DNA from 3 places in the Halobacillus sp. B23F22_1 genome. Region 3 is predicted to be linked to each of the others. Evidence: riboswitches for the same ligand, from Rfam matches in the RefSeq annotation. Region 3 holds a riboswitch; each other region holds the start of a gene.
The links. A riboswitch is a leader RNA that binds a small molecule or an ion and turns the genes downstream of it on or off. The one in region 3 is predicted to bind cobalamin.
Positions count from the first base shown of each region.

Region 1: another riboswitch for cobalamin. It lies ahead of ACGTNH_RS19350 (ribonucleoside-diphosphate reductase subunit alpha); the one in region 3 lies ahead of metE (5-methyltetrahydropteroyltriglutamate--homocysteine S-methyltransferase).
Region 2: another riboswitch for cobalamin. It lies ahead of ACGTNH_RS18045 (hypothetical protein); the one in region 3 lies ahead of metE (5-methyltetrahydropteroyltriglutamate--homocysteine S-methyltransferase).

Region 1 is NZ_JBIEKE010000004.1:67,631-78,677, reverse strand. Features, by position in the region: gene ACGTNH_RS19390 (sodium:calcium antiporter) at 1-325, shown strand, start outside; gene ACGTNH_RS19385 (uracil-DNA glycosylase) at 452-1,087, shown strand; gene ACGTNH_RS19380 (hypothetical protein) at 1,123-1,773, opposite strand; gene ACGTNH_RS19375 (sigma-70 family RNA polymerase sigma factor) at 1,766-2,356, opposite strand; gene ACGTNH_RS19370 (YndJ family protein) at 2,477-4,159, shown strand; gene ACGTNH_RS19365 (ammonium transporter) at 4,310-5,707, opposite strand; gene ACGTNH_RS19360 (P-II family nitrogen regulator) at 5,735-6,076, opposite strand; gene ACGTNH_RS19355 (ribonucleotide-diphosphate reductase subunit beta) at 6,252-7,292, opposite strand; gene ACGTNH_RS19350 (ribonucleoside-diphosphate reductase subunit alpha) at 7,305-9,533, opposite strand; cobalamin riboswitch at 9,679-9,857, opposite strand; gene ACGTNH_RS19345 (class I SAM-dependent methyltransferase) at 10,046-10,723, shown strand.
Region 2 is NZ_JBIEKE010000003.1:635,743-646,789, reverse strand. Features, by position in the region: gene ACGTNH_RS18095 (BCCT family transporter) at 1-282, opposite strand, end outside; gene ACGTNH_RS18090 (amidohydrolase family protein) at 726-1,841, shown strand; gene ACGTNH_RS18085 (Rieske (2Fe-2S) protein) at 1,795-2,154, shown strand; gene ACGTNH_RS18080 (NAD(P)/FAD-dependent oxidoreductase) at 2,186-3,193, shown strand; partial or broken gene ACGTNH_RS18075 (chromate transporter) at 3,183-3,778, shown strand; gene ACGTNH_RS18070 (chromate transporter) at 3,778-4,311, shown strand; gene betB (betaine-aldehyde dehydrogenase) at 4,330-5,799, shown strand; gene prpB (methylisocitrate lyase) at 5,944-6,864, opposite strand; gene ACGTNH_RS18055 (bifunctional 2-methylcitrate dehydratase/aconitate hydratase) at 6,890-8,332, opposite strand; gene mmgD (citrate synthase) at 8,406-9,521, opposite strand; gene ACGTNH_RS18045 (hypothetical protein) at 9,573-9,791, opposite strand; cobalamin riboswitch at 9,954-10,156, opposite strand; gene ACGTNH_RS18040 (sodium/glutamate symporter) at 10,402-11,047, shown strand, end outside.
Region 3 is NZ_JBIEKE010000002.1:994,498-1,005,544, forward strand. Features, by position in the region: gene ACGTNH_RS12785 (nucleoside hydrolase) at 1-759, shown strand, start outside; gene ACGTNH_RS12790 (Bcr/CflA family efflux MFS transporter) at 951-2,153, shown strand; gene ACGTNH_RS12795 (YitT family protein) at 2,572-3,387, opposite strand; gene ACGTNH_RS12800 (NarK family nitrate/nitrite MFS transporter) at 3,685-5,154, shown strand; SAM riboswitch class I at 5,320-5,423, shown strand; cobalamin riboswitch at 5,484-5,687, shown strand; gene metE (5-methyltetrahydropteroyltriglutamate--homocysteine S-methyltransferase) at 5,832-8,135, shown strand; gene ACGTNH_RS12810 (protein-glutamine gamma-glutamyltransferase) at 8,235-9,083, opposite strand; gene ACGTNH_RS12815 (FUSC family protein) at 9,278-10,354, opposite strand; gene ACGTNH_RS12820 (iron-containing alcohol dehydrogenase) at 10,567-11,047, shown strand, end outside.

The sequences.
Region 1 (11,047 bases), on a different contig from region 3:
TACGTCTCTTCCTGATGCAGTAAGTGTAGGAACGGCTTTAAAACTTAGACGGTTTAATTTAGGGATCAGTTCATTATTAGGGAGTAATGCGTTTAATATTATGGTACTGGCCATTACAGACTTAATCTATCTCCGCGGCGGTTTACTTTCAGAGTCAAGTCCCTCGAATTTAATCACTGGTGGAGTGTCTATACTATTTATCCTGCTCATCATTTACAGTATTTCCAGGAGAAAGAGCCAGCCAGCCTGGAGTTATATTCTTCCTTCGATTCTTGTTATAGTGGGGTATTTTGTAACCACTTACTTCGTTTTTCAAATGAGGTAATAAAGAGAGTTTTTCCATTAAGGTGAATTGATAAATGGTATGGGCTGGAAACAGTATTGCCTCGTCAAACAGGGAGGAAGTAGAAGATAGAGTAAACCTCTTCTACGAAAAGCTTTGGAGGGATAAATGATGCAAATACCTGATCAGATAATTGAAAAAGCAAATAAGGAAATAGAAGGTTGTGACGTAGAGGGTTTTGTGCTCGGAGGGGGCAGCTCAGAAGCTGATATTGTAATTGTGGGTGAAGCTCCTGGAGAACACGAAGCTGTGAAGGGTGTTCCTTTTATTGGACGAGCGGGAGATGAATTAGACAAGCAATTCAATTATATAGGAATTAAAAGAGAAGAGGTTTATATTACAAGTGCTGTAAGAAGCCGGCCTTATAAATGGGTTAAAACAACTAAAAAAGGATCAGGCGGTAGTAGAAAAGCAAATCGTAAGCCTAATAAAAAAGAAATTTGGGCGCATGCCCCTATATTAGATTACCAATTAAATACGATTGCACCGAAGTTAATTATTGCGCTTGGGGGGGTAGCTTTAGAGAGACTGTTGGGACAAGGGTATAAAATTACAGAGGTATTGGGGGAAGTAATTGAAAGTTCAATTTTAGAAGTGCAAGGAGAGGGTTATGGATGGTCGGAAAAACGATATGCGATTTTTCCACTTTACCACCCGGCAGCTGTATTTTATAATCCTCGAATTAAAGAAGACATTTATCAATCGTTGGATCACTTAAAAGAATATATGGATCAGTTGAATTAAAAACCCGCATTCGCTTAAGAATGCGGGTTTACACGTTATTGGGCCATAGGCAGTGCTTCTTCTTTTTCAAAGATAAAATAACCGTGCTGGCTGACCGCAGTTGAACCAATTCCTGTGCTTCGCCGACTTTTAATTGCGATCTGGTCATGGTGGTCTGTCCCTTTAACGCTGTATATTTTTTCTTCTGAGGTGACAGATGCCCCTCGCTGTTGTTCGGCGGGCGTTTCAGGTTTAACATGACCAATCGGTTTTTCAAGATCTGATTCATCCACTTGCTCATTAGTCTGCACATACATATTGTCATCATAAATAATATAAGTATGGCGAACCATAGTGGAGCTCTGAGTATCTTCTGTGTTACTCGCTTGTTCGATGTTCTTCTGAGCTTCGTCATTAGTGATGAATTGTTGTGACTTCATCTCTGTGTTCATAGACCTTTGGCTCAAAAATGAAATTTCCTGTTCTGAAGAGTTGGAGGGCTGATAATTGATTTGAAAAAACATAAAAGCCACTACTGCTACTGCAGGTACAGGGAAAATGTATTTTATCCACCTTAGAGACGATGGGTGAGTATGGTTTCTAACCTTAACAATGAGCGCGCTTGCATCGTGTTGATCCATAGGCACTTTATTGTATTTGATGTTATGGTTCATCTTTTTCAAACGACGATCCATGAGTTCATTCATTTATAGTGCTCCCTTCTGAAGCGAGTTGCTCCTGTAAAAGCTGACGACCTCTTCGTAGTCTGGTCTTAACGGTGTTAGGGCTGACATTTAACATTTCAGCAAGTTCTTTCACATCGAATTCTTCGAAATAATAGAGAACAATTACTTCTCTATATTTATCTTCCAGCGTTAAGATGTGCTCTAAGAGTTCTTCGTCTTCGCTTTTATTCAGTGTGTGCTGCTCTGGAGTCTCGGTTTGAGATGGGATGCTTTGGAAGGCTTCCGCCCCTTTTTTCAATACTCTCTTTATGTAAGAGCTTTTTAAGTGATCCTTACATAAATTAATGGTAATTTTGTAGAGCCAAGTCTTTTCGCTAGATTGTTGTTTGAAGTTTGTATATTTTTGAAAGGCTTTAATAAAAGCTTCCTGAGTTATATCTTCAGCCATTGCATGGTCTTTTACATAAGAATAGGCAAGCCATTTTAAATCATGGCTGTATAAGTGGATCCATTCCTCTACTTTTTCATTGACAGAAAGGGAACGATTTGATTCTTCCACATTATTCTCTGCGCGGTCTTTTCCGATCAATTTGTCCCACCTCATAGAATAGACGACACTCCTTACATTGAGGTTTTATTTAAAAATAGAATCTACAGCGTGTATAATATTTCTAGCATAACATATGATTTCCTCTCAAGAAGTGACAGTTAGGAGAAATGCAGCGTGGAAAAGTCTGGAACACTACTGGCGTTAGCCGGCACAATTATATTGATGGCTTGGGTTATTATTTTCGATATGAGTTTAATAGATATAGTTTTATCTTTTTCTTTTCTAATTCTCGTTCCTTTGTTGTTAGAAGAAGCGGTACGGGGAAAGGAGAACAATCGTGCTGAACACTGGATTAATAATGTCATGATTACGTCACTGCCTTTTGCTGGAGCAGGAATGTTGTCTGTAGCGCTGCCTGCGGGTCAAGAGGCGGGAGCATGGGCGGTTTTATGGTTGTTTTTTACCATATTGATTGCTGTCGGTGGATTAATGCGTTTGCTGGGGAGAGGTTGGAGACCTGTTCAGGAAACAGTTATTGATCTGGGATTAATCTATATGGCAGCGGGCGGGGGATGGCTGGTTATCTCTAGTGGGGGATTGAGTCGTTATCTGCCTTATTCTGAAACAATTGTCCAACTGACAGCTGTGCACTTTCATTATGCTGCTTTTGTAGTCCCTGTTGTTACTGGACTTTTTGGCCGCTGGCTCGTTTCCTATAAGAAAAAGCCTGCAGGTCTACCTTATACTGTACTAGCTTCTGGAATAGCTGCTGGTCCTGTGCTCGTTGCCCTTGGGCTTCGTCAAGGTTCTCCCACAGAAACGGTAATGGTTATAATTTACGTTAGTTTCATACTCTGGTTATCTGTATGGTGGTTATGGTGCTCAGCAGAGTTTAATATGTGGTCCAAGATTGCGATTCGTTTATCTGCTTTATTACTTATTATAACAATGAGTGTATCCTTGTTCTATAGCTTTGGAATGATGAACGGGTCTTACTGGTTTGGAATAAGTGATATGATTCGCTGGCACGGGCTTCTGAATGCGTTTGGGTTCTCATTATTTTCTGTATTAGCGTGGAGGGATATTAAACCGGATAGAGGTTATATTTACACAAGCTTTCCTATATCTAAACTTCGAACAAAGGGACACGTTGGCAATGACGCCATTTTTAATAAAGGGTGGGTTGCTCGTCATGTGCACGAAGAAGGGCTGTTAGATCACTTTCATGCTTATCGTTCCGAAAACTTTGATCCGGCAAAAGTAAGTGCAACGATAAGGCAATTTTATGAACATACGGATCAATTCTCTTTAAGAGCTCACGTACTTTGGCAAAAGGGTTTTCGGAGATTATCCACTCTTATTAATAAATGGACGTTGAGAATGGGGCAAATAAATGTACCACCCTCAGGGGAAGTATCCATGACTGGAGAAATTGTAGCGATTGATGATGACCAAGATGGAAGGGAAGGCGTCCGGGCCTGGACTAGGAAAAATGAACAGACGGGAGATTCTATTTTCACGGCTCTTTACTCTTCTCATGCTAATGGGAGAGAAAGGTATTTAAATATAGCTTTACCGTTGCCATTAGGAATAATGACGGGGGTCCTGCGTCTACTTCATGATAGAGAACGTGGGTTGATTTTAACGAGCGAAAGAAGAAAAGGGGGAAAAGGCGATGAAGGCATTTACCTAACGCTAGGAAATTGGACAATTCGACTGCCGATGCGTGAACATTTTTACGTAAAAGAGGTGTCAAAAGGGAAGCTAAATGCTTCTCATGAGATGAAGGTATTTTCGATTACTTTTCTTAAAATAAAATATATAATTGAAGAGAAGAAGAGCAGGGGACAAAACTGAATAAAACATAAAATAATCCGAATGATTGTGTAGAAATCAGTTCGGATTATTTATGTTAAAGAGAACACATCCGTCTTGCCCCGCGGAAAGCGGCGCTTTTTCGACAGACTTAAAAACCACCTCAGTTTGAGGTGGTTTTTAAATGGCGATTTATTGAGCTGTACGCTCTTTAGATTTTACTTTTTTATTTTCTAAACTATCAAGTCTATTTAACAAGCCGACACCAAAGTCTTTTCCTACGTCCGTAACATTTGGATTCTCATTGAAGATACTCTTAGAAGACTCGTAAGCACTTGAGCCATGCTCAGCGAAGTCCAATCCGGAGATTTCTTCTTCACGAGAAACGCGTATACCGAAAGCGGATTTAAGAACAAAGATGACAAGCGCGGAGGTTCCCATGGTCCATGCCATAACAGCTAGAATTCCTATCGCTTGAATGGAAAGAAGGTCAAACCCGCCGCCGTAGAATAAACCACCTTCCAGGGCGAAGAAACCTACTGCTAGTGTACCCCACACCCCGCAAATGCCGTGTACGGCGATCGCTCCGACTGGATCATCGATGTGAAGTTTACGGTCAAGCAATTGAACACCTTCTACAAGGATTATCCCTGCAATGGCACCAGTAATGATGGCTCCAATAGGTGATAAGTCTCCTGTACCTGCTGTAATACCTACTAGCCCAGCTAGAGCCCCGTTCAATGTAAGTGAAGCATCAATACGCTTGTACTTTAATTGGGAATACATTCCGGAACCAACAACACCTGCTGAAGCAGATAAAAGGGTAGTTGCAACTACGCCCGGAATTGCTGAAGGGTCAGCAGCCAGCGTACTACCGCCGTTAAAACCGAACCAACCGAACCAAAGAATGAATACACCCAGCGCACCGATCGGAATGTTATGACCTTGGATAACATTGACTTTACCACCACTGTATTTCCCTAAACGCGGTCCTAAGAACATGACAGCTACAATGGCGCCAAGAGCGCCTGTTAAGTGAACAACGGTTGAACCAGCAAAGTCTACGAAACCTAACTCAGCCAACCATCCGCCTCCCCATACCCAGTGACCAACGACTGGATAGATGAAAGCCGTCATAGCAACAGTAATCATTAAGTACGAGCTTAATTTAATTCGTTCAGCTACAGCACCTGAGATGATCGTAGCACATGTAGCAGCGAAAACAGCCTGGAAGACAAAGAAACCAACTTGGTCTTCGTGACCGCTAAGCATAAATCCATTTAGACCTATAAAACCTCCCCCAGAGGTACCAAACATAATGCCATATCCAACTATAAAATAGAGAATAGCAGCTATTGACATCGTCATAAAGTTTTTCATTAAGATGTTTAATGCGTTTTTAGATCGAGTGAATCCTGCCTCGACCATGGCAAATCCTGCGTGCATGAAAAAGACAAGAAAAGCAGCGATCATAATCCAAACCATATCGACAGATTCTAAAACGGCTTCTGGTGTAGTGGAGGTCTGAGCGTTTGCCACTACAGGAAAACTTAGAGAGGTTAGTAATAATAATGGAATTACTTTTTTCATTAGTTCATGACATCCTTCCGAATAAAATTAAATAAGGGCAGCTTTTCCTTTTTCACCGGTACGAATTCGATAGACTTCCTCAATCGTAGAAACGAAAATTTTACCGTCTCCCACTTTGTCTGTTGCACATGTATTTGTAATGACTTCGATAATATCTTCTATCTCTGTTTCATCGACAACCATTTCAACCTTAACTTTAGGATATAGTTTGATTTCATATCGGTTGCCGCGGAAGATTCCTTCCTGTCCTTTTTGCTGACCACAGCCAGCTACTTCTGAAACGGTTAATCCCTTAACACCCATAATATCAAGATTTTCGCGAAGCGATTGAAAAGCTTCGGGGCGTATAATGGTCTCTACTTTTTTCATGGTTGACATCCTCCTTTTTAATTTGTGTTAACTTTTCTAACATATAAAGTAATGATAAATCTTACTATAAACCAAATTATCAGAAAAATCAACACCTATCTTTTATTTCGTGTTAGGAAAGTTTACATAAAAAAACGAACCACTTTCAAAGTGGTTCGGGAGGGGTAGCAGAGTTTTAAAGGTCATCAAATCCATTATCTTCAGAGACCTTCGTATATTGTCTGGATTTTTGTTCGAAGAAGTCTGATTTCCCTTCATCGACTTCTTGATAAGCACGTATCCATTTTAGAGGATTTTCAGCATACTCTGGATAAGGTTTGTCAGCGCCCATTAATTTGCATCGTTTATTAGCAATAAAGCGAATATAGTCTTCTAAATCATGAATCGGAATTCCTGGAAATTCGTTTCCGATGATGTGCTGAGCCCATTTTATTTCAAGCTCAGCAGCTTCTTTAAAAGTTGTAGTAACGAAACTCTCATACCATTCACGGTCGAGTTGAGGATTTTCATTTAATGTTTCTTTAAAGATGTGGGCAAATAAGTTTACATGAATTTGCTCGTCTCGATTGATGTAGTTGATCATCGTGCTTGTAGAGACCATCTTTTGGTTTCGAGCTAAATTATAGAAGAATGCAAAGCCGGCGTAGAAGAATAACCCTTCTAATACAACATCATAAACTACGGATTTTAAGAATTTATCTATACTTGGATCATTGGCAAACTCTTCATATCCGTCTGTTATAAATTGGTTTCTTTCCATAAGGATTTCATCATGCTTCCAATACTCGAAGATTCGTTCTTGTTCACTTTGATCTACAAGAGTAGATAGTACATAGGAATAAGATTGATTATGGACGACTTCCTGAAAAGCGAGCACCTGCATGAGAGCTGAAACGCTTGAGTCGGTTAAATAGTCAGCTACTTTTCCGGAGTAATCAGTTTGAATCGAATCTAAGAACGCGAGCAAACCTATAATTTTTTTAAAAGAAGCTTGCTCTTGGGCTGATAGCTCGGGCCACTGCTTTAAATCGTTGCTCATATTTATTTCACTGGGAATCCAAAAGTTTGCCAGCATCGTCTTATACATAGGGTACGCCCAAGAGTATCGAGTATTATCCCAGTTTAAAACGTTCGAGCTTCTGCCATTAACGATACCTGTTGAAGCGTTAGGGGCGTGATGGTCCACGAGCTTTCGTTTTTGTAGTGCATGATCCATTATTTTTCCTCCTTAAGATGAGCAGCTTTCACACTCGTCAAATTCACCTTGGCTGGAAGTAGAACGGGTGTAGTAAGTAGTTTTCAGTCCTGACTTCCACGCGTCGATGTGTAAAGCGAGCAATTCTTTCGCTTGAATTGTGTTCTTGACGTATAGATTGAAAGAGATGGACTGATCAATGTACTTTTGGCGTACGGCATTCTGTTTAATACTAGAATGCTGGTCCACATCGTAAGCTGATTTGTAATACCAGTAAGTGTCCGGGCTTAAGTCAGGAGCAGTTACAGGAATTTTAAAATCTTTTTTCTCTTCGGAATAGAACTTCTTGAAAATCGGATCAATACTAGCCGTACTTCCAGCTATTAAGGATGTACTGGAATTCGGTGCTACCGCCATTAAATACCCGTTTCTTATGCCATTACGGTGCACATCCTGCTGAAGCTCTTTCCAGTCATGAGAAGTGTCTTGGTCAAGCGCTCGTTTAACAAAGAATTTCCCCGAGTCCCAGTCGGATCCTTCAAAGAGAGGGTAACTTCCTTTTTCTTTGGCAAGTTCACTGCTTGCCTTAATCGTATAGTAGGAAATTTCCTCGTACACTTCATCAGCATAATCAATCGCTTGGTCTGATTCCCAGGCGATTTTTTTCTGAGCGAGCAGGTGGGCCCAGCCGAACGTACCTAATCCGATTCCTCTGTAAGACTGGTTTGTAAGCTGTGCCTGCAGAACCGGAATTGTATTTTGATCAATAACATTATCCAGCATCCTCACTTGAATAGGGATCAACCGTGGAAGGACATCGTTAGGAACGGCACGACCTAAGTTAATGCTTGATAAGTTGCAGACAACAAAATCGCCAGGTGTTTGAACGGTTATAATCTTTCCATCTTCAACCCGTTGTTCTTCCTGAGTAGTCGGACTTTGGTTTTGAGTGATTTCCGTACAAAGGTTACTGCAGTAAATCATTCCTTTATGGCTGTTTGGGTTCATACGGTTGACTTCATCACGATAGAACATATAAGGAGTCCCCGTTTCCAGCTGCCCAATCATGATTCGCTTCATGATCTCAATAGCTGGGACCTTTTCTTTAGAAAGGAGGTCGTTTTCAATGCAGGCTTGGTAACGTTCTCTAAAGGATCCGTTTCCACGCGTTTCATCATAGTAATCTTCTAATGAAAAGCCCATAACGTCTCGTACTTCGTGAGGATCAAACAAATACCAGTCCTCGCGACGTTCAACAGCTTCCATAAAGAGGTCAGGAATAGATACACCCGTAAATAAGTCATGTGTACGTTGGCGTTCATCCCCGTTGTTCAATCGGCTGTCAAGAAACGGAAAGATATCTTTGTGCCAGATGTCTAAATAGACGGCCACTGCCCCTTGACGCTGGCCAAGCTGATCTACACTAACAGCGGTATTATTCAATTGTTTCATCCAAGGTAGTACCCCTGAGGAAACACCTTTAAATCCTCGGATGTCACTGCCTCGGCTGCGGATTTTTCCTAGATATACCCCTATACCGCCACCGTGTTTACTTAAATTCGCAATATCGGTATTGCTGTCATAAATGGATTGCAGGCTATCGTCTACTGTATCGATAAAACAGGAGCTTAATTGACCGTAACGCTTTCCGGCATTAGCAAGCGTCGGAGTGGCTACTGTCATGTATAAGTGGCTTAAGGCCCAGTAAGATTCTTTGACCAGCTCCAAACGCCGGGCTGTATTTTCGTGTGCCATTAATACCATTGCAATAACCATGAACCGTTCTTGGGGAAGTTCATAGACCAGTCCGGATTTTGAACGGGCTAAGTAACGATCGCCAAGTGTCTTAATCCCGATATAAGTAAATAATCTATCACGATCGGGAACGATTGCTCTTTCAAGTTCGTCCATTTCTTCTTTTGTATAAAGACTAAGTAGATTCGGGTCATAGATATCTTCCTGAACCAACGTTTCGATTAAATGATGAAAACCTTGGTATGCCTTCACGGTGCCGCGGTTAGCAATCGAAGATTCATACATTTGCTGTAAGTGAATGCTGCTGGCTAAGTACGTCCAGTTAGGAGCTGTTTCACTAATTTCTGCTAAGCATTCCAATATTAAAGCTTTAGCTTGTTCGCTTTGGGTTCCTTTAATCTCTTTTGATTTTTCGATGATTCGTTTCATTGGCAGTGCAGGAAAATTCTCCTCCTGTGCTTTTAGCCATTCTTGCCAGTACGACGTCACAATTGTACTCAATACCATCACTCCTCTATGATAAATAGAAATTTAATCCATAAAAAAATCCACTCTATGAATGAGCGGATGAAACCATGGAATAAAGAGGACTCATAAAGAGTGAAACTGCCTTCATTCCATCGTCTCATCTTCTCAATCCCCGAAGAAGTTGAAACTTCTGCGAATGAAGACAGGTCTCCTGACTTACGCTCAATTCTACTCCGGCCCCTTCCCGTGAAACACACAGTGGGTGATTGCCGATTTAAGAGCGATTACAGTTGCGGGGGCAGCTCTGGAATTTCACCAGATTCCCTATTAAGCCTAGTGGCATCTTTTGTTCGCGGATACTATATATGGTGTTTGTTTTAATTAATGTTAGCTTATATTGTGTTCTAAGCATAACGGAGATTAATGGAATGTGCAACCATTTTTGATGCGCACTTGCATGTGAAAGGACAAAAATAAAGGAGAAATACTTAGTTCTATCGAATAATTGAAGGGTGAGATTTTTTTGAGATTGATAAACAGGAGGTAGAGCAATGGCATTTAATTGGCATCAAGAAGCAGAAAAACAGTGGGACGAACGATCTTCTTTTTGGAACGCAAATAGTAAAAATATGTGGGATAGCGGAAGCAGGAAAACGATCATCCCTTTAATAAAGAAACATGCAAAAATTGGCAATTCTATAGCCGATCTCGGATGCGGAGACGGTTACGGTTCTTATAAATTAGCACAAGCCGGGTTTGAAGTAACGGGTTTAGATCTATCTGAAGACATGATTGAATTGGCTAAATCAAGACTTGCACACGACACCCTGCGTTTTGTGCAAGGGGACATCGTTCAACTTCCATTTGAAAGTGAAAGCTTTGATACCATTATGGCGGTTAACTGCCTGGAGTGGATAGAGGTTCCTTATCAAGGGATAACAGAGATGAAACGAGTCCTCAAACCGGGTGGGAAACTATGTGTAGGAGTACTTGGTCCAACAGCGAAGCCTAGAATTAATAGTTACCGTCGGGTTTATGGGGAAAAGGTAATTTGTAATACGATGATGCCGTGGGAGTTTGAACAGTTGGCGTTAGAAAATGGCTTGAAGCTTATTGATGGACATGGTGTGTTTAAAAGAGAAGCAGAGGGAATGGACGTCACAGCGTTTCCTAGAGAATTACAACAAGCGTTAACGTTCATGTGGGTATTTATATTTGAAAAGGAGTAGTTATTGTGGGATATGTCTTAGGTCTTCGAATGCATATAGGGACAAGACCTATAATCGTACCTGGATCTAGTGTTCTGTGCTTTAACAATAAAGGAGAATTGCAGTTAATAGAACGTAGTGATAATCATCAATGGGGATTGCCCGGGGGTCCCTTGAGTTAGGGGAGGAAGTTGTAAGTGACCGCTGTTGGCCGCACAATATGTGAAAATAAAAACGAGGGATAAGAGCGCAGTTGAAACGGCAGAGATTATAAAACGTACCTTTAATCTATAGTCAGCCATCGTTTTCTAGTATAATAAATGGCGAGTATCATCTTGAGGAGTT
Region 2 (11,047 bases), on a different contig from region 3:
ACCAGCGCTAAACAGCATCGCAAACCATGAAACTAAACTGAATTCTGGCTTCTCATCTTCTTTACCCAGCTTAATATGGTTAAAGCGAGAGAAAATTAAGTAGACGCAAAAAGCAAGCATAAGCATGATGATCAACAAATAATACCATCCAAACCTGGCCGAAATGAAAGCGGTTGCATTAGAGGTAGTTGATTTTAAGTGTTCAGGAGTCACAATTCCCCATAAAACCACAACCCCGCATACTGCAAGACCATACCAAAAAACATATGAAACATTTTTCACCTATATTCCCCCTCTAGAAAATTTTGTCGAAAAACCTTGTTTTTAGTAAAGAGATTAACAACATTGTTATATGTTACATACCATTCTTGTTCTTTGCAAATTGCTTTTTCCTGATGGAGCCCTTTGTTTGTCTCATATCAAACATGTTGAAGTCCGGCTGACGTCCTATTCCCAAAGGCTTTGCACAAAATTCTTATAAGGACTTCTCAAAAAATTTGAAAATAGAGCAAAACATGAACCCTTGATGCTCTCTAAATTGAGAACGGATGGAATGCCCATTAAATCATTTAAAAAATGAAAAAAGGTCACTGAGCGTTACTGAGCTTCACTGAGAAGAACTGAGGTCACTGAGTGGTACTCACTAGCTCTCAGTGGGTTTGGAGACTTTAGAGAAGACTGATAAGTTTTTCTTATGCGCAACAGTCAACAAGGAGGAATAAACTTTGCCTAAAAAAATCCCATTAGTCGATACAGATATTCATGAACGGGTCGAATATGAAGAACTTCTTGAGTATCTTGATGAACCGTTCAAACATTACATTCAAAATTGTCACTGGATTCAGGAGAAACACATGCCATACACACAGCCTTCCATTGCAGGGGTTGATCGTGCAGATGCCGTCATACCGGACGGCCGGCCGGCTGGATCCGATTTATCCTTCATGCAGGAACAACTGCTCGATGATGTCGGGCACGAATTCGGTATCTTAACAGGTGCGTTAGATCCCTCTCCATCCTCCATGCATGGATGGCATGAGATGGCAGCAGCTTTAGCGTCAGCCTATAATAATTGGCAGATTGATAAATGGCTCGATAAAGATGAGCGCTTATATGGATCAGTCCATGTAGCAGCCCAAGACCGTGACGAAGCTGTTAAAGAGATTGAAAGAGTAGGTGATCATCCAAAGATGGTGCAAGTTTTACTTCCCATTGATGACATCATGTGGGGGGACCCTTATTATCACCCTATCTTTGAAGCAGCTGAAAAGCACAGTCTGATGATTGGCATGCACCACAATGAACCTCCTGTTTATTATGGCAGATGGCCGAGGTATTTTATTGAGTGGCATACTTTGATACCGACAGCTCATATGAAACAGGTCACTAATATGATTTTCAACGGTGTGTTCGAGAAGTTTCCTAAACTCGGGTTGATGATGATTGAAGGAGGGTTCACGTTCATCCCGCACATGATGTGGAAGATGGATCAGCAATACAGAGATCTGCGTCATGAAGTCCCCTGGCTGAAAAGAAAGCCGAGTGACATTATGAAAGAGCATGTTCGCTTCTGTACCCAGCCATCCGAAGAATTGAATAAAAAAGATTTCATGTCACTTATTGAACAAATGGGAACAGAGGAAATGATTTGTTTCGCTACGGATTACCCGCACTGGGATTACGACTCCCCTCACCGGGCTTTACCGAATTTAGATGCAGGACTTAAAGAGAAAATTTATTCTGAAAACGCGAAAAACTTTTATCCTAAAATTCCAGATACAAGGGAGGGGTATGATGAAGGAACAAGTCGTGTGTCAAACAGCGGACATCAAGCCGGGTGAAATGATGGAATCCTTTTTCGGAAAACAGAACATCTTAATCTGCCGTACGCCAGATGGAGAGTTCTATGCCTTTATGAATCAGTGCAACCACCAGGGAGCTCCACTCCATAAAGGGATGATCTGTGGAGCCACTACAGATCAGAGTAAACCAGGAGAATACCATTACTGCCATAAGGGAGAGATCCTTCGCTGTCCATGGCATGGAAGAGAATTTGATATAAAAAATGAAGGAAGAATGCTGGCCAACCCTGACAAAAAGCTTCCAAACTTTAATGTGCGGGTTGAAAACGGAGACGTCATTATTTATAAATAAACAAAATCAATTTTAGAAGCAGGTGATCGATATGGATATAACACAATCTGAAAATATATCTGACGTCATAATAATTGGCGGAGGTCCGACTGGCTTATTTGCTGCTTTTTATGGAGGTATGAGAGAAATGTCAGTCAAAGTGGTCGATAGTTTACCGGAGCCAGGAGGCCAATTGATGGCCTTGTATCCAGAAAAATACATTTACGATGTGGCTGGAGCTCCGAAAATACAAGCCAAAGATCTCGTTCATCAATTAAAGGAACAAGCGTACCAGTTTGATCCTGAGATGTGCCTTGAAGAAAATGTACAACACGTAGAAAAGTTAGAGGAGCAGCTTTTTAAAATCACAACCACTAAAGCGGTCCATTATGCGAAAACCGTATTGATAACAAGTGGTGCGGGAGCCTTTCAACCCCGCCGGCTAAAACATGAGTCAGCCGATAAATATGAAGGGAAAAACCTTTTTTACTCCATTACGGACCTAGAGGCCCACAAAGGTCAAAGGGTGTGCATCTCAGGAGGAGGAGACTCAGCAGTTGATTGGGCACTTATGCTTTCAGGAATCGCAGAACAAACCACGCTCGTGCACCGTCGTAATCAATTTAGAGCACATGAACACAGCATTAATCAACTGAAAGAAACGAATGTACAAATAAAAACTCCGATGGCAATCGAACAACTGGTGGGAACTGAGGACCAAATTAAATCTGTCGTTTTAAAAGAAACGAAAGGGGAAAAATCAGAGAACCTTGAAATTGATTCTTTAATTGTCAACCATGGATTCCTATCTAGTCTTGGAGCGATTAAAGAGTGGGGACTTGATATTGAAAAGAATTCAATTGTAGTGAATCAGAAAATGGAGACAAATATTCCAGGCATATTCGCAGCGGGAGATATTACGACATATGACGGGAAAGTTAAGCTGATTGCTACAGGTTTTGGTGAAGCACCTACAGCGATTAGTCAAGCGAAGCACTATATTGACCCTGCGGCAAGGGTTCAGCCTCCTCACAGCACGAGAGTGTTAGGTGGAGAATAATCCCTTTGTAGTTTCAGGTCACTCGTACTCAAGAGGCTCTCCAAAGGTTCTATTAGACTTGTTTTTAACCTTTTTAAAGATCAGCCCTGTAACGTTTGGAGGAGGGGTTGCCATTATTCCTCACATCGAAAGCGAAATTGTTCATAAAAAAGGTTTAAAACTGAAGATGTACCTACAGTTATTGCGATCGCCCAATCTGCCCCAGGGTCCATTGCTGTTAATTCAGCGATCTATATCGGATACATGGTGCGAGGGCTTGGCGGGGCTCTGGCTGCGATGATCGGTATGCTGATTCCTTCAGCCCTGATCATTATCTTACTCATGTATCTTTTTTTAACTTATCAGGATTTATCCGTTGTACAGGACGCCTTTAAAGGAATCCGGCCAGCCATTATCGGACTTATTATATTTGCTGCCTTTAAAATTGGCAGTAGAGCAATTAGTGATCGCTTCACGCTGCTATTATTTTTATTGGCCATTGCTCTGCTTTTTAGTTATTCTATCTCTCCTGTTTTTCTGATGATCGGGGGAGCTTTAACGGGCTGTTTCTATCATGCTTTGCTAAAACTAAGGAGTTCATATTGATGCTCTTGCTTCATCTTTTTATCGAGTTCTTTATTATTGGATTATTTGGGTTTGGCGGGGGCTATGCGATGATTCCGCTAATGGAACAGGCTGTTTATAAACACAGGTGGCTCTCCCAAGAACAATTTACTGATATTATTGCCATTGCCGGATCAGCTCCTGGGCCGATTGCCACAAATTCAGCCTTAGTAATTGGTTACCAAACATCAGGAATTAAAGGAGCGATCGTCGCGGCAGGAGGTAATTTACTGCCCGCCTTACTCCTCATTCTGTTGCTCATCAAGTTCCTCTCACATCATTCTCAAACCCATTGGTTGAGTAGAAGTTTAAAAGGCATTCATCCAGTCATTACTGCCCTGATTCTTTATGCAGGCATTCGAATGGGCCTTCAGAATGGAATTTTTTCAACAACCGCAGATTTTACCCAATATATGATTATGGGGTTAGCGATGATTCTGCTATACAAAAAAGTGTCACCCGCTTGGGTAATCGGGCTTTCAGGAGTTCTAGGTGTTTTGATATACGGTTTTTAAAGGAGGAATAGAGGAATGATTAAGAAAAACATGTACATTAATGGTGAATGGGTGCCGGCTGTAAACGGACAGTCGAGAAACATCATTAATCCATTCAATCAAGAGATCATTGCGGAAGTTCCAGAGGGAAATGAAATAGATACACAGGCCGCAATCACTTCTGCCAAAGAAGCTTTTGAAAATGGAGAATGGAGACATACCCCGGCAGCCGAACGAGGGAAAATCGTATTAAAAGTTGCAGAATTAATCGATCGTGATCAGCAGGAACTGGCTGAACTTGAAACATTGGATTCGGGTAAAACATTGACAGAAAGCATAGATGATATGAGTGATATTGCAGAAGTGTTCCGTTATTACGGCGGATTGGCTGATAAGGATGGAGGAGAAGTCATTGAGGCTCCATTACCCGATTCCAAAAGTAAGGTTGTCCGCGAACCTGTCGGGGTCTGCGGTCAGATCACTCCATGGAACTACCCGCTGTTACAAGCTTCGTGGAAATTAGCCCCGGCGCTTGCAGCAGGTAACACGCTAGTAATCAAACCGAGTGAAATTACGCCGCTAACGACGATCAAAGTAGTAGAACTTATCGAAGAAGCAGGTGTCCCAAAGGGAGTAGCCAACCTGGTGTTAGGAGAAGGAGGCAAAACGGGCCGGCTGCTAGCAGAAAGTCATGATGTAGATCTGATCTCGTTCACCGGCGGAGTGGAGACCGGCCGTAAAATCATGACGGCTGCATCTGGAAACTTTAAGAAAATCGCCCTGGAGCTGGGGGGTAAAAATCCGAATATTGTATTCAGTGATGCTGATTTTGAGACGGCTGTGGACCAAGCAATGAATGCTGTTTTCTTTCATGCCGGCCAGGTTTGTTCAGCCGGAGCACGATTGCTCGTACAGGATACGATTCACGATGGATTCGTGAAAGCATTGGTTGAACGAACGAAGGAAATTAAGCTGGGAAATGGATTTGATGATGTTACGCAATCAGGACCGCTGATCTCAAAAGAACACCGTGAAAAAGTGGAGAGCTATGTAGAACTAGGGATTCAGGAAGGTGCTGCTCTTATGGTCGGTGGAAAACGTCCAGAATCCAAGGTGCTTGAGAACGGATTCTTCTTTGAGCCGACGATTTTTACAAATTGTACTTCTTCGATGAGAATTGTACAGGAAGAAACCTTTGGCCCGATCTTGACCATAGAAACGTTTAGTACCGAAGAACAAGCGGTAAGCTTAGCGAATGACTCTAAGTACGGATTAGCCGGAGCAGTATGGACAAATGATATAAGCAAGGCTGAGAGAGTGGCAGGGGAACTTCGGATGGGAACAGTATGGATAAATGATTTCCACCCTTATTTCGCGCAAGCTCCATGGGGAGGCTATAAGTCCTCCGGTATCGGTCGTGAGCTTGGCAAACAAGGATTAGAAGAATATACCGAAGTGAAACATGTGTATGAAAATACAAATCCGCAGCCTCTTCACTGGTTCACTTAGCTCGGAAGTTAAAGCTAGTAAGAGAATGAGTGCAGACAAGATTGATTTCTTCATTACTATAGTAGTGAATACCCCTGATAAAACTCTATTTTCATCAGGGGCACGTCTAGTCGCTCATTCCTTAATTAGGTTTAAACAACTTACTTATTTATTTTCTTTGCCAATCTCCGGCAGTACTGTCTTTGCTACTTTTTCATCTAACGCTTCATAATCATAATATTTAATAGTTTCATACAATTCTTCACGCGATTGCATATCATCAAGCTTTTCTTGCTGCGTATCGTTCTTTAAAATCTCTGTGAAAATTCGTTCATAGGCTTTAGCTGCCACACGGAGGGAAGTAACTGGATAAATGACCATGTTCATGCCAAAGGATTGAAAGTCTTCTCCTGTAAAATAGGGAGTCTTTCCGAACTCCGTCATGTTTGCCAGCAAGGGAGCATTGATAGCGGATGAAGCATGTCGAAAGTCTTCTTCACTTGTCAGGGCTTCTGGAAATATGGCATCGGCACCGGCTGTCTCATACTGATTAGCACGCTCGATGGCTTTTGTCATACCTTCGACTGACTTTGCGTCTGTCCGTGCTACGATGACAAGCGTTGGAGCAACTTCTTTAATTGTACGGATTTTCTGCATCATTTCTTCAGGTTCAATCAGTTTTTTTCCGTTTAAATGACCGCATTTTTTTGGCAGCAGCTGATCTTCAATCTGCACTGCAGCCACTCCTGCTTCCACCATTTCTTTCGCAGCACGTGCTACATTAATGACTCCGCCATATCCCGTATCAATATCGACGAGGAGAGGGAGGTCTGAAGCTCGGATCAATTCTTGTGCTCTTTCAGCCATTTCGTTGGAATAAATGAGACCGAGATCAGGGAGCGCCCGGCTGGCTGTATAGGCGGCTCCAGATAAATAGATAGCTTTAAAACCGACATCTTTTGCGATTTTAGCAGACATTCCATCGTGGGCGCCGGGGATTTTTAATAATTCTTCTTGTTCGATTAATCGTTTAAAGGCTTCTGCTCGTTCTGGCTGAGTTGATTTTTCTTCAACAATCCATGACATCTTTAGTCCTCCTTACATAGTTGAGTTATATTCGGAACTGCTCCATAAATTGATCAACAGGTGTGTTTCTTAATTCTTCATAATCCTCACATACATTTAGAATGCGATTGACTTGACGGAAGGGGAAGCGTGTCTTCAGGTTTTCCCGGAATTTATTTAAAAGCAGCGGCAGGCCTTCGTCACGGCGTCGTCGGTGACCAATTGGATATTCTATACTTACTTGTTCAGTGTGGGACCCGTCATTAAAGAATACTTGAACAGCGTTGGCTATCGACCGTTTATCAGGATCTAGATAATCTTTGCTGAATTGTTCGTTTTCTATGGTTTTCATTACGTTTCTCAAACGGTCGATTTCAGGGTTGCGGGCTACTTCATCTTCATAATGATCCGCATTTAACGTTCCATAAAGCAGGCCGATGGCAGTAATGTATTGTAAACAATGGTCACGGTCTGCCGGATTATAAAGCGGTCCTTCTTTATCAATGATTCTAATCGCCGATTCATGGGTCGTAATCGTTACTTGTTCAATGTCCTGGATTCTACCTTTAATTTGCTCATGCAATTCGATCGCTGCTTCAGCTGCAGTCTGTGCATGGAATTCAGCGGGGTATGATATTTTGAAAAGTATGTTCTCCATCACGTACGAGCCAAAAGGGCGGGCAAGGTTCAACTCTTTGCCGCCGAAAAGAACATCCTGGAATCCCCATTCAGGAGCAGATAAAGCTGTCTTATATCCCATTTCTCCCTTCATCGTCATCAAGGCCAGTCGTACCCCGCGGCTTGTGGCATCTCCGGCTGCCCACGATTTCCGAGATCCGGTGTTCGGTGCATGACGGTAAGTCCGCAGACTGGAGTTATCGATCCACGCTTGTGAAACGGCATTGGTCACGTCTTCTTTGCTTCCCCCTAACATAGCAGTTACAACAGCCGTGGTTGCAACTTTTACGTAGAGCACATGGTCCAGTCCCTCACGGTTGAGGCTGTTTTCCAGGGCCAGAATCCCTTGAATTTCATGGGCTTTAACGATATTTTCAAGAACCGAATCCATTTTCAGTGGTTTCTTTCCTTCAGCTATACGTCTGCGGCTGATATAATCAGAAATCGCTAAAATTCCGCCTAAGTTGTCAGAAGGGTGACCCCATTCTGCAGCCAGCCATGTATCATTGTAATCCAGCCAGCGGATCATACAGCCTATGTTAAAGGCTGCGTGGACGGGATCAAGTTCGTAAGACGTTCCTGGAACGCGTACGCCATTCGGTACGACTGTTCCCGGTACAATTGGTCCTAAGTGCTTCGTGCATTCGGGATAGCGCAGGGCTAAAAAACCACAACCTAACGTATCCATTAATACATATTGTGCCGTTTCTAAAGCTTCCTCGCTGTTTATTTCTCCATAAACAGCATATTCGGCGATACGCTCCAACACCTGGTCTGCTGTTTGGGGTGCAGCTGCTTTTACTTCTGACATCTTCATCTCCACCTTTCAAATCTATGTAATGAATATTGATGAAAACGGCCGGGCAAGCCCGGACGTTTTACTATTAAGGATGCAGGCCGCGCGGACCGGTATAGATAACCCTTGGTCTAAACAATTTGTTGTTGGAATACTGTTCAGCCACGTGGGCGCAGATCCCCAGGGTTCGTGCCGCAAAGAAGATCGGGGTGTACAAATCTATCGGGATGCCTAACAAATAGTAAACAGGCGCCGCATAATAATCTAAATTCGGATACAGACCTTTTTCTTCTTTCATCAGCTGTTCTCCTGCTTCACACATCCCAAAAAGATCATCGCGTTTTCGCTCGGCGGCAAGTTCACGTAGTGCTTCCTTCATCAGCGCCGCTCTTGGATCCATTTTCTTCATATAAACACGATGACCAAAACCCATCACTTTTTCTTTGTTTTTTATTTTTTCGTAGAGAAGACTGCGGAATCCATCTGTCGTTCTTCCTTCTAAGAGCATGTGCATGACGGCCTCATTTGCACCACCGTGAAGGTTTCCTTTCAAAGAAGCTACTGCCCCGGTTAGAGCTCCATAAATGTCAGCATTTGTGGAAGCAATCACGCGGGCTGTGAATGTTGAATTTGGCATTTCATGCTCACTGTACACCATTAAAGATTGATCAAAATATTTAGCTTCATCCGGGGTTGGTTCTTTTCCAGTAATCATATATAAGAAGTTAGCACTGTAAGGAAGTTCCAGTTTTGGTTCTACAATTGCTTCGTCGTGAAGAATGTGGTAGCTGTTAGCTGTAATGTTAGGGATTTTTGCCAGAAGGCGGAGAGCGGTTCGATTGATTTCATATTCTCTGCGTTCATCTAAATTCTTCTCATATCCTGAAAGCGCGGAAATTCCTGTTCGCAGGGCATCCATCGGGTGAGTTTCTTTTGGAAGCTTGCTGAACAAAGAGAAAAAACGATCCGGGAGTTTATATTCTGCTCTTAATTCCTGCTCAAGAGAGGAACGCTCTGATTTCTCCGGCAATTCACCGTCTAATAATAGATGAACGATATCAAGGTATTGTTTGTTTTGAGTAAGCTCAATCAGATCATATCCTCGAAGGACAATTTCTTCAGCATCAACATCTAAATAAGAAAGCTTTGTTTCTGTTGCAATTACCCCGTCTAAGCCGGGTTTATAGGCTGTTTGCTCTGGCATTAGAATCCTCCTAATTGCTCAAAATAGTAAACGCTTTCAAAAAGGGAAATATCAATCTTTTAATACCAACTGCTTACCTACTATTTCTTTATGGACAAACACATAGGCTTGCTCGAGATATTTAAGTTCTTGATGACCGTCGTCCTGTTGAATAAGCTCTTCTTTAATTTGTTCATAAACCGTCTCTAAGGTACGGGGAACAGAAGAAACCATGTAGTTCATAATACGTGATTTGAACTCATTTACGTAAAACTCAATGGAAGCGCTCAAAATATACACCTCTAGTCAAATAGAAATAAAGCCATTAAAAAAACAACTTCCAAGAGAAGTTGTTAAGTTGAGATCACAGTTATCCGGAGAAAGTATCATAAGGAGACATACCTTGCCATACTCTTTCCACTCGCACTTAACACCCCCTATCCTCGTAGGTATTGATGTTCGTTGAAACAGGCAGGTCTCCTGGCTTATGATCAACACTCCCTGGATCCTTCCCATCCTCGTTTTATAACGAGAACAGTGGCCTTCCAGTTCGCTCCCAAATACAGTTGCGGGACAGCATCGGATTATCACCGATTTCCCTTTTAAGCAGTTAAACACGAATAGCGCTTAGCCGCACCTTAATCAAAATCTTATTTAGTTTTGACTTTTTCAATATAACAAAAATTTTGAAAATAAACAAATATTTCTAAAGAGCGTTAAAATTGGTGCAAATCTCATCGTTCCTTTTAGCAAGTGTATATGAGAGGTTACAAATGGGTTGCATTAAAATTTTTTGAAATTTATTAATATTTTATATTTACACGGTCGATTATCATGTTGTATATTTATCATACAAATTATGATAGCGCTTTCTTTTTTTGAGCGTTAAGGAGGTAAGAAATTGTCCATATGGGATTTAGCCATTGATGTAGGATTGATTTCAGTTTTATTGTTAGTTGGGGTTATATTACGGGCAAAGCTTAAAATTGTACAAAAGTTATTTATTCCAGCTAGTATCATAGCGGGAGTGGCGGGGTTGACTTTGGGACCTAATGGATTTGATCTGCTCCCTTTTTCAAGTCTCGTGAGTAATTATCCAACCGTATTGATTGCTGTTATTTTTGGTGCGATTCCAATAGGAGCGGCTAAAGTAAATTGGAAGCAAACGTTTGGACGAGTAAGAAATATGTGGATATACTCGATGCTCCTGACCATGCTTATGTGGGGCGGGGGAGCGATGATTGCTTACATACTTTTAGCTAACCTTTGGGATATTCCGAGCGGGTTTGGGTTGATTCTTGGTGCTGGTTTTCTCGGTGGCCACGGAACGGCCGCAGCCGTAGGTGAAGCTTTTAGCGGGCTTGGATGGGAAGAAGCCACAGCTCTTGGTTATACTTCAGCTACCATTGGTTTGATTTGTGCTATTCTCGGTGGTCTGCTGCTAATTAAAATGAACGCACGGAATAATCAAACCAACTTCATTTCAGACTTTGAGGATTTACCAAATGAATTACGAACGGGGTTAGTTCCTGCTAATCTTCGTCAAT
Region 3 (11,047 bases):
GCTGCACGCCCACTGAATGGAGAAGATCCTGTGTATTTCCCTGAGATTCACGGCAGCGAAGGGCTGGGTCCGATAGACCCGCCTATTGCAGAGGAGCGCTTTGCCAACCGAACGAACTTTAGTAAATTGTTCCAATTGATTAAGGAGCATCGTAAAGAGGTAATCCTTGTAAATGTGGGGCGATGTACATCTCTTGCCATCGCCCATTATTTAAGTCCTGAAGTTATGCAGGATGTCAAAGCAACTTTCGTCATGGGTGGTGCTTTCAACGAACCAGGAAATGCCACCGAAGTAGCGGAAGCAAATTTTTACGGAGACCCGATTGCCGCTAACTATATATGTCAATCTGCAGCTAACCTGACGATTATTCCTCTTAACGTAACGAGAGATGCTATTTTAACACCACGGCAAGTCAACCTCATCGATGCTCGATCAGACTCTGCATTAGAAGAAATTATTAAACCAATACTAGATTTCTATTTTGAAGCTTACCAGCAACTTGAACCCGGGATTCCAGGCACACCGATGCATGACCTTGCAGCTTTAATGGCAGCCCTTGACATCAGCGGTTTATTTGAATACAAAAAAAGGGAAGTTATAGTTGAACATCAAGGCACCGCCGCTTACGGAGAAAGCATCGCTGACTTCCGGCCAGCATCAAGTAATTGCTTCGGCCCTCAATGTTCAAGAATAGCCCTGAACTTAAATAAAGATATCTTTGTCGCAAATGTTATAGAAATCTTAACCAATCATAGGTAGATATTCCTTTAGTGCTCAGTTTCTTGCAGAACTCCTCTCTCAAATCTACTAATCTCCATCTCTTATACTTTCGTTTTACCATTATATGTTGTATAGTGAATTGGTTCAAAAATAAGTTGAACACGGACAAATATAATCCAGCAAACAATAAAGCAGAATTCGTAGCTTATTTAGAGAAAGGTGCTATATATATGATTCATAATCCAACAGGAAAAGAGCGCTTAGGTCTGGCTTTTCTATTAGGAATGCTAGGCATTCTTGGTCCTCTTAATATCGATATGTATTTACCGAGTTTTCCTGGCATTGCTAGCGATTTAAATGCGAGTGCTTCTCTCGTACAGCTTAGTCTAACTACTTGTTTGATTGGCCTTGCTGTAGGCCAAATTGTTGTGGGTCCCATCAGTGATGCGCAGGGCAGGAGAAAACCGTTAATGATTTCAATTTTCTTATTTGCGGTAGCTTCTCTTCTTTGTGCTCTCGCTCCAAATATTACGACGCTAATAGCAGCCCGTTTTCTTCAAGGATTTACGGCTTCAGCAGGAGTAGTCCTATCACGGGCTGTTGTACGCGATGTGTTCAGCGGAAGAGAACTGACGAAATTTTTTGCACTGCTCATGGTGATCAATGCGACAGCTCCAATGATTGCACCCATGGCAGGCGGAGCCATTTTGCTCTTCCCGTTTTCCAGCTGGCACACCATTTTTTATTTTTTAAGTTTACTTGGCCTTTTAATTGTGCTCGTAATTTCGCTGAAGTTAAAAGAAACACTTCCGCCGGAGAAGAGGATCCCGAGCACGATTGGACACTCTCTCCGTACTATAGGAAGCTTATTTAAAGATCGCTCGTTTATCGGATATGCCTTAACCATTGGATTTGTACATGGGGGCAGCTTTGCTTATGTATCAGGAACTCCCTTTGTTTATCAGGACATTTACGGTGTCTCTCCCCAAGTCTTTAGTATATTGTTTGGTATTAATGGTCTTGCCATTATCTCTGGAAGTTTTATTATTGGCCGCCTAGGAGGCATTATTCATGAACGAAGTCTGCTTCGGACCGCGATTATTACTGCGGTAACGGCTACATCATTCCTTCTTGTGATGACAATTATTGAAGGACCACTGCCTTCGTTAGTCATTCCAATTTTCATCTATATGACCTCTATGGGCATGGTCTTAACGAGTACGTTTACACTTGCTATGGAACATCAGGGACATCGTGCTGGAAGCGCCAGTGCGGTCCTTGGAATGCTTCCCCTATTATTCGGCTCAATGGTTTCTCCGCTTGTTGGTATTAATGAAACGACTGCTGTCCCAATGGGAGCGACGTTATTTATAACGTCTTCCATAGGATGTATTACTTTCTTTACACTAACGAGAAAGCCTTCGGAGTCTTAACTTTCTGAGGCGTACAGACAATTTGCATTTCAAGAAACGATCTTGACATTACTCCGTTATACATTAAGCTCACTGAAAAAACTGAAAGTCCATGAAAAATAGAATTTAAATTAGCGGTCTGAGGGAAATATTAATTCCCCCTCAGACCGCTTTTCTTCTAATTTAAAAAGTGGAACAGTTAAGCAATACTTCTTGAGGAGATGTTTGATTTTACCTTAGTAAGGTGTGTGCCTCGTCAAGGAAGCGACGTTTCGATTGAAAGACGCTTTTCACAAAGCGACCTTCACGGTTTTGTAGATTGTTCTCTACTGATTTTATGATGAGCGTTCGGGGGTGTTTCCTCAAACCCTTTACACTCTTCCACGTTTCTCTACAAGCTGGAAAAAGTCGCTTATCCCACTGATAAACGACTTTTTAATTACCTTCTAAAATTCCCTATAACTTCCACCGTTTCACTAATACTGACAAAGGCTCGTGCATCCACACTTGTAATAAGAGACTTAACAAACGCCAGTTCATATCTTGAAATCACGGTATAAAGAACTTTTCGCTCTGTATTAGAATAGCCGCCCTGGCCGTCCATCACGGTAATACCGCGTATTAAATTCCCGATCAATTCATTTTTCAGTTCATCTCCACGATCGGTTACCACCATTAAGTTTAATTTAATATGGCGGGTATGCACACGATCAATAACGATCCCTGTAATGTAGATCGACGCCATAGTGTACAACGCTAAGTCCCAGGAGAAAATAAATCCTGAGATAAAAACAACGCCGCTGTTTAAGCTGAAAATTAATCCACCGAGCGGAATATCGCGCTTCTGCGTCAGTACCAACCCGATCACATCGAAACCACCAGTCGAGCCGTAAAATCGGATAATAAAACCTATAGCAATTCCGGCGATAACTCCGCCAAATACAGTAGATAATAACGCATCTTCTGTAACCTTAACTACCGGGATGTACTGCATGGCAAACGAAGTAATAAACACAGAAAATACACTATTCCATATAAATTCTTTCCCCAGTTTCATCCAGCCAATAATTAATATAGGAATATTTAAAATAACGAGCCAGATCCCTGTATTTACAGGCGTCAATAAGCCGAAAACCATTGCCAGACCTGTAATTCCTCCGGATAATACTTCATGTGGCAGCAAGAACAAATTAAAAGCAAATCCTAACACAATCGAACACACAAATAAAACAGCGAATCTATATAAACGATTCATTTTCACGGCACCTCAATCTAAATAGTGATATAAACACCTAATGAATTTTAGTGGTCACAAAAATGAAAGTCAATACTTTTTCTATGTATTTAGGGCTATCGATTTATACGCTTTAAAGTGTTAAAAACTCCATACCTCTATCATTGGCTGCGCTTTTTCCATCTTTTTCTTACCCTTCTATTCAAATAGTAAAAACGAAGTATTTTCGAGATACCATGTAAGAAAACCTGACATAAACTGTGACAGAGCTCTCTGTTTTTGAAATAATCAGTTTATTAACAAATTGGAGGCTTGGTTATGGTTGAGGAAAAGGTTACATACAAAGGAAACAAGAAAATCTTATTTATGACAACATTCGCATTTTTCTTAAGCTTCGTTGTCTGGTTTAATATGGCTCCTTTCGCATCTACGATTCAAAAAACATTGCAATTATCCAATGAAGAGATTGCTGTCCTGCTGTCAATCAATGTCGCTTTAACAATTCCGGCCCGAATTATCATCGGTATGCTCGTCGATCGATTTGGACCGAAGCACGTGTATGCTACTTTATTGCTTTCCGTTAGTATTCCTTGTTTTTGGTTTGCTTTTGCCAATTCATTCTGGCAGTTGTTTATGGCGCGGGCATTATTATCGGTCGTAGGAGCAGGGTTTGTTATCGGAATTCGAATGGTATCCGAGTGGTTTCCGGAAAAACATCTTGGTCTTGCTGAAGGCATATACGGAGGATGGGGAAACTTCGGTTCTTCAGCAGCCGCCTTCTCCCTGCCGCTTCTTGCTATGTTATTTGGCGGTGAAAATGGCTGGCGCCTGGCCATCGCTCTAACTGGTTTTTTATGTATTGTGTATGCATTTATTTATTTCAGGTCCGTTGAGAACACGCCTGCTGGTAAAGAATTTAAGAGACCTAAGCGAAGTGGTGCGATGGAAGTAACCAGCTACAGAAGCATGATTGGACTTATGCTCATGTCTATTCCTCTATATGCCGCGCTTGCTTTAATCACGTGGCAATTAAGCAATACTTCACTCATATCAAACCAAATCGCTGTGTTCATTTACGTGGTTCTTGCAGCTGTGTATTTTTATAACTTATATAAAATCTGGATAGTGAACCGTGATCATTTACGAAAAGGCGTCCCTGAAGAAGAACAGTATTCATTTAAACAAGTGGCTATTTTAGACTTCGCTTATTTTATTACTTTTGGCTCAGAATTAGCCGTTATTTCTATGCTGCCGATGTTTTTTGAAGCTACGTTTAGTATGGGAGTAGCCGGAGCTGGAATGATCGCCAGTTCGTTTGCCTTTATGAACCTCATCGCCCGTCCTGGAGGCGGTTGGCTCAGTGATAAATTTGGCCGTAAGAAGACTCTCATTATTTTGTTGGCCGCTACCTCCGTCGCTTATCTTGGAATGGCTCAGATCGGGTCCGATTGGTCGATTGTAGCTGCTGTTCTATTGACAATGACGTGTTCCTTTTTTGTACAGGCTGGCGAGGGTGCTGTATTCTCGATGGTGCCACTTGTGAAAAAACGCTTGACTGGACAGGTCGCCGGGATGGTTGGTGCTTATGGAAATGTAGGTTCTGTTTTATTTCTAGCCGTACTTGGCGTACTGAATCCTTCGCTGTTCTTTTTTGGAATTTCTATTATGGCGTTTTGCTGCTTTATCGCTTGTTTCTTCTTAAACGAACCAGGCAAAGCACATATCACCGAACTTCAGCCAGTAAAGGAAGAAGAAACGAGAAAATCTGGAAAAGAAGTGGCGATGTAAATTCTTTTAAAAGCTTGGGACAAAATCGAAGAGCGTACCGGGTACCAGGTACCGAAATTCCCACTTGGCACTTCGCTCTTTTACAGCTTTTCGGTACCAGGTACCCTGATGCTCCATTGACAGCTTCATCCTCCCATGCTAGTCTTATAATCAATTCAATAGAATCTCTTATTTCGAGAGGTGGAGGGACTGGCCCTGTGAAACCCGGCAACCGATCTACTTGATTGTGGTGCTAATTCCAGCAAAGCGAAGGCTTTGAAAAATAAGAGAGGTGCGTGTGTAAACCTCTCTCACCGAGAGGTTTTTTATATACACATGCTAGATAAACTAAATATCTTAAATCACTCAGGTGTTGGCTAAGTTCATAAGAGCTTATTCAGCTTAAAAGGGAAGTCCGGTGAAAATCCGGCACGGTCCCGCCACTGTTAGAGGGAGCATCCTGCAGCAAGTCACTTTCTTTTGAATAAAAGATGGGAAGACGCAGGAATGTGAAGATCTTAAGTCAGGAGACCTGCCTGGTGATGACGCACTACAACCTACGGGTAATAGGGAGGTGTTAGGACAAGTAATGGGATCAGTCTGTCTAAACAGACGATTTTAAATATGCTGTCATAACAATCTCTCTTTAAGAAGGGAGATTTTTTTATGGATTTTTTATTATACAAGGAGGAACCAGGATGACAAAAAGTTCAAATTTAGGCTATCCAAGAATTGGAGAAAAGCGTGAATGGAAAAAAGCATTAGAACAGTACTGGAAAGGAAATATAAGTGAGCAAGAGCTTCAAACTGAATTAGAAAAGTTAAGACTCTATGACCTTAAGAAACAAAAAGATCTGGGCATTGATTTAATCCCTGTTGGAGATTTCAGTCTCTATGATCATGTCCTGGATACAGCTGTGATGTTTGGCTTAATCCCTGAACGTTTTCAGCAGCAAGACGAAAATTCCCTGCATACTTATTTTGATATCGCTCGTGGCAATAAAAACGCTGTAGCTTCAGAGATGACAAAATGGTTTAACACGAACTACCATTACATCGTTCCTGAAGTTTCATCAGATTCGGAGCCAAAACTAGTAGAAAACCGACTGCTTCCCTACTTTTTAGAAGCAAAGGAAAAGCTCGATATTACAGGAAAACCGGTCCTTCTCGGTCCTGTTTCCTTATTAAAATTATCAAAAGGCTTTGAGGACAAAGACTTTGAGAGATTAGTTGAGAAACTCGTACCGTTGTACATACAAGTCCTGCAACAGCTAGAAAAAGCAGGAGCAGAATGGGTACAAATCGATGAGCCAATTTTAGCCACAACACTGACTAAGGATGAAATTAATGTATTTAAGAATGTCTATCAATCCATCGATCGTAAACTTTCCAGTCTGAACGTATTACTGCAAACATATTTTGAATCCATTGATTATTATGAAGAAGTTGTATCTCTTCCCGTAGCTGGAATTGGACTTGATTTCGTACATGATCAAGGGGCGAACCTGGAGGCAATAAAGAATTTCGGGTTTCCTGCAGAAAAAACGTTGGCAGCAGGCGTCATCAATGGGCGAAACATTTGGAAAGATGATCTTTCTGCTTCATTGACTCTGCTGGAAACGCTGCGTTCTTTCGTAAATGAGGATCGCTTAATTGTTCAACCTTCTTGCAGTTTATTACATGTACCCGTAACGGTTGAAACGGAATCTGAATTAGATCCGCAACTAAAGAATGCGTTGGCCTTTGCCGACCAAAAGCTGGAAGAGATTAAACTTTTAACAGAAGGCTTAAATAAAGGCAGAAAAACGGTTGAAGAAAAACTGACATTCCAAGCCGAATGCCGCGAACAATTATGGCAGTCTGAGATCAGAAATAACACAGATGTACAAAAGGAAGTCGAATTTTGGAAAGGCGTTGAACCAACACGCGAACAACATTTCTCTGAGCGCCAATCCATTCATCAAAACTTTTTTAACCTTCCTTTACTGCCCACTACGACAATTGGAAGTCTGCCGCAAACAACAGAAATCCGACAAGGACGTCTTAAATGGCGCAGAGGAGATTGGACGGATACTGACTATCAGAGCTTTATTGAAGCAAATATGAGAGAATGGATTGCACGTCAGGAGGAAATTGGACTTGACGTTCTAATACACGGAGAGTTTGAACGAAATGATATGGTCGAATTCTTCGGTGAAAAACTCGAGGGGTTTGCTTTTACAAAATATGCCTGGGTGCAGTCCTATGGTTCGCGCTGCGTGAAGCCTCCTATTATTTATGGTGATGTTGCTTTAACCGAGCCGATGACCGTGAAGGAAATCAGTTATGCTCAATCGTTGACCAAAAAGCCGGTTAAAGGAATGCTCACAGGGCCGATTACAATTTTAAATTGGTCTTTTGTGCGCGAGGATATCAGCGAATTCGATGTAACCAAGCAAATTGCTTTAGCGCTGCAAAAAGAAATTAGAGCTTTAGAAGAAAACCATATTCATATGATACAAGTTGATGAACCTGCTTTACGGGAAGGCTTGCCGCTTAAACCTAAGAAACAGCAGCAATACCTGGATGAAGCGGTCTACGCTTTTAAACTAGCCACTTCTTCTGTTAAGAATGAAACACAAATTCATACGCATATGTGCTACTCCGAATTTGGGGAAATTATGCATACACTTGATGCATTGGATGCTGACGTTATTTCAATTGAAGCGGCAAGAAGTCACGGAGAACTGATCGCTGACTTTGAAAAGCAATCGTATGAAAAAGGAATTGGACTGGGAGTGTATGATATTCATAGTCCCCGAGTCCCTGAAGCGGAAGAAATGGAAAAGTACATTCTTCGTGCATTAAATGTACTCGACCCGCGCCAGTTCTGGGTGAATCCGGACTGCGGTCTAAAAACAAGAGGTGTTAGTGAAACAACGGAAGCCCTTACGAACATGGTAAAAGCCGCGCACAATATCCGATTAGAAATCGAACAAAAGTTACAGTCTAGCAAAGGATAATTAGAAGGGTAAAATACGAAAGACCCAATCAAATTGAATTTGATTGGGTCTTTCTTAGTTATCAATTATGTTTTCTCTTTTTTTATAATTTGTGGTCATCTACCAGCGTTTAAACACTTTACTAAAGAAATAACGGTATCGATCATATGAAATCGAGTTCTCATCATGTAAAATCATTGCAGGCTGATATTTTCGTACAGGACCATTTCTCGTCATAACTGCAAACTGCTGTAAGTGCCTGAAGGATGGGCGAACGACTAAATTTGTCAAGTACGCGGACTGAATGGCCCCCTCGCGTCTTAGTCGATTCAGCGTCTCTATCATTTCTTTCGCTGTCATGATCCCAATTCCATGACCGAAGTAAAGGTCCCTCCCGACCACAATTGCATTTTCCCCTCTCCATTGAGGGGCACTGGGGTCAAAAGCTGGATTATCAAAGTAAACGACATCCCCTGGTAAAAAGCGATTAATGTACGATGGATAAAGCCCGAGATCACTATCCGCGTGCCAGCTATAAATATAAAGGTCAGGAAATATACGATTAAAAGCAGCTTCTCCGATCACTTGTAATACAGCGTGATAATAGATGATCAGCATAGCTCCTGCACATTCAAATGCATAAAGCCTGCTATTTGTAAAAATATCCGTTATCGCATCAGAAGGCCGTACACCTGGTCTCAGGCGCAGCGCTCCATAACCCGTGAACAACCAGTAATCAGGATTACTGCGGGTGGTTTCAAAAGTAGCAAATTCAACTTGACTGTCGTTCATTAATTCTGCACTCTTTACTATTTCTTTCCTCAGTTTGATTTCAAATATTAATTCATCCCTGGATCCATAAGTATACATACTCGGTGAATCCACCATCTGCCTAATAATCATTTGCTCCCTGCTATCCATCGTCCCTAAATCATTCGGTTGAAAAACAACCCCTGCCACTTGAATCATCCCGTCCCTCCTCTCTTTTCAAAAGTTTGCTGCACCTTACTACATGCCTATTCGAATGAAGAAGAATACTTGTTAAAAACCTCATTTCTCTTAAAAATACAGCCCTTGGAAAACTGAACAGGCAAAAAGATGACCAGACGGCTAAGAGGATAAAAGAAGAGGGTCAGCCTCCAATGAGACTGGCCCTCTTCCACTTACTCTATGTAACAACGATTAATAATACGTTGGTTTGAATGACACAGTTCTGCTATCTCCTCAAGAACATCGTGTAAGCTCAATAGTTCATAAATTAAAATAGTCTGAGGAGGCAGATGCTGTCTAAAGTGATTTTCCTGCTCCACATGGTTCTCTTTCCATTTCCAAAATAAATCATCCAGCTTTTCAACGGCTGTAAAATGCTCTTCACTCATGTGGTGGGCTGGATCCTTTAAAATCTCCGTGTATGAATTGGTCACTTTCTCAATCAGTTTGCGTTCATGAGGTTTAAATTCTGAAAGGTTCGCTTGTACGTATTGAAGGTTGCCTAAATGAAACACAATCTGCTGCAAAGCACCCAGCTTTCTTTGCGAAAATTGAAAAGCCCGCATTTGTTCATTTGTATGCTTGTGGTACTTCCATTCCTCTCGTTGATACTGTGACAATTGAAACGTTTTTTCTAAATGAGCTGTGAGCTGACGATAAGAACGGTTAATGTGTCTGGTCTTTTCCTGAGATGCTCCTTTTTCTGCAGTTACGATCCGTTCGAGCAGCTGAGCTGAATGTCCGTACAAATCATTTATGCTTTGAAAAATCCGCGAAGTATAATTTGGCGGCAGCAAGAAGAAGTTTACGATTGTTGAAACGACAATTCCGATCGATGTGGTTCCTAGACGCGTCAGAAACGACACGATATGCTGATCCTGAAAATCAGGAATCATAGCCGTTGCTGTAATCGTAGCAACCAATATCCCATCATCCAGCTTTAATTTGTGACAAATGGCAATCGTTAACATGGCCGCTAGAGCGAATGTTAGAGCACTTTTCCCAAATACAGCATAAAAAGCAGTAGCTAGAAGAGCACCAATCGCTGAGGCGGGAAAGCGAATGGCTGCTTTTTTAATCGAATCAGCGGCTGTATGTTCGATAGTTACGATAGCCGTAATGACAGCAAATACCACGGGTAAATTAAAAAAACCACAGATCAGTGCGGTTACAAATACTGATATTCCCGTTTTTAAGGTTCTTCCCCCTAAAAAATGAGATTCTCTTATTAAATCGATAAACTTAGACACGTTAATCACTTCCATAGGTATACTTAGCACCAATTTTACATGATCCATTAAAAATTTGCAGGCTTTTCTAGTAAGAACTTGAGCTTATTCAGCCTTCCTCTTACCAATAAAAAGACGATCCGTATGTTTAACTATTCTAATTCTCGTGAATGACAACGTAATATGCCCGGCCAATACCGGCACATAAACTAGAAATACTGGAGGCAGTCAACATGAATCGATTTACTATACCACGCGATATTTATTTCGGAGAAGATGCGCTAGATATATTAAAATCCATTAAAGGTAAAAAAGCTGTTTTAGTAATTGGCGGGGGCTCCGTCAAAGAAAACGGCAACTTAGATACAATTCAAAAAAATCTTTCTGAAGCTGACATTGAAACAAAAGTAATTGAAGGAATTACACAAGAACCTTCTACTCAGCTCGTTCAGGATCATCTTCCTGTTCTCAATGAGTACCAGCCTGATTGGATCATTGGAATCGGCGGCGGTTCCCCAATGGATGCAGCGAAAGCGATGTGGATTTCCTACGAACATCCTGATTTAACATTTGAAGATATGGCTCAGCCGTTTACCTTACCGGAGTTACGAACAAAAGCAAAATTCGCCGGTATTCCTACGACAAGTGGAACGGCTTCTGAAATTTCTAACCTTTCTGTGATTACAGATTCAGAAACTGGAGTAAAATATCCCC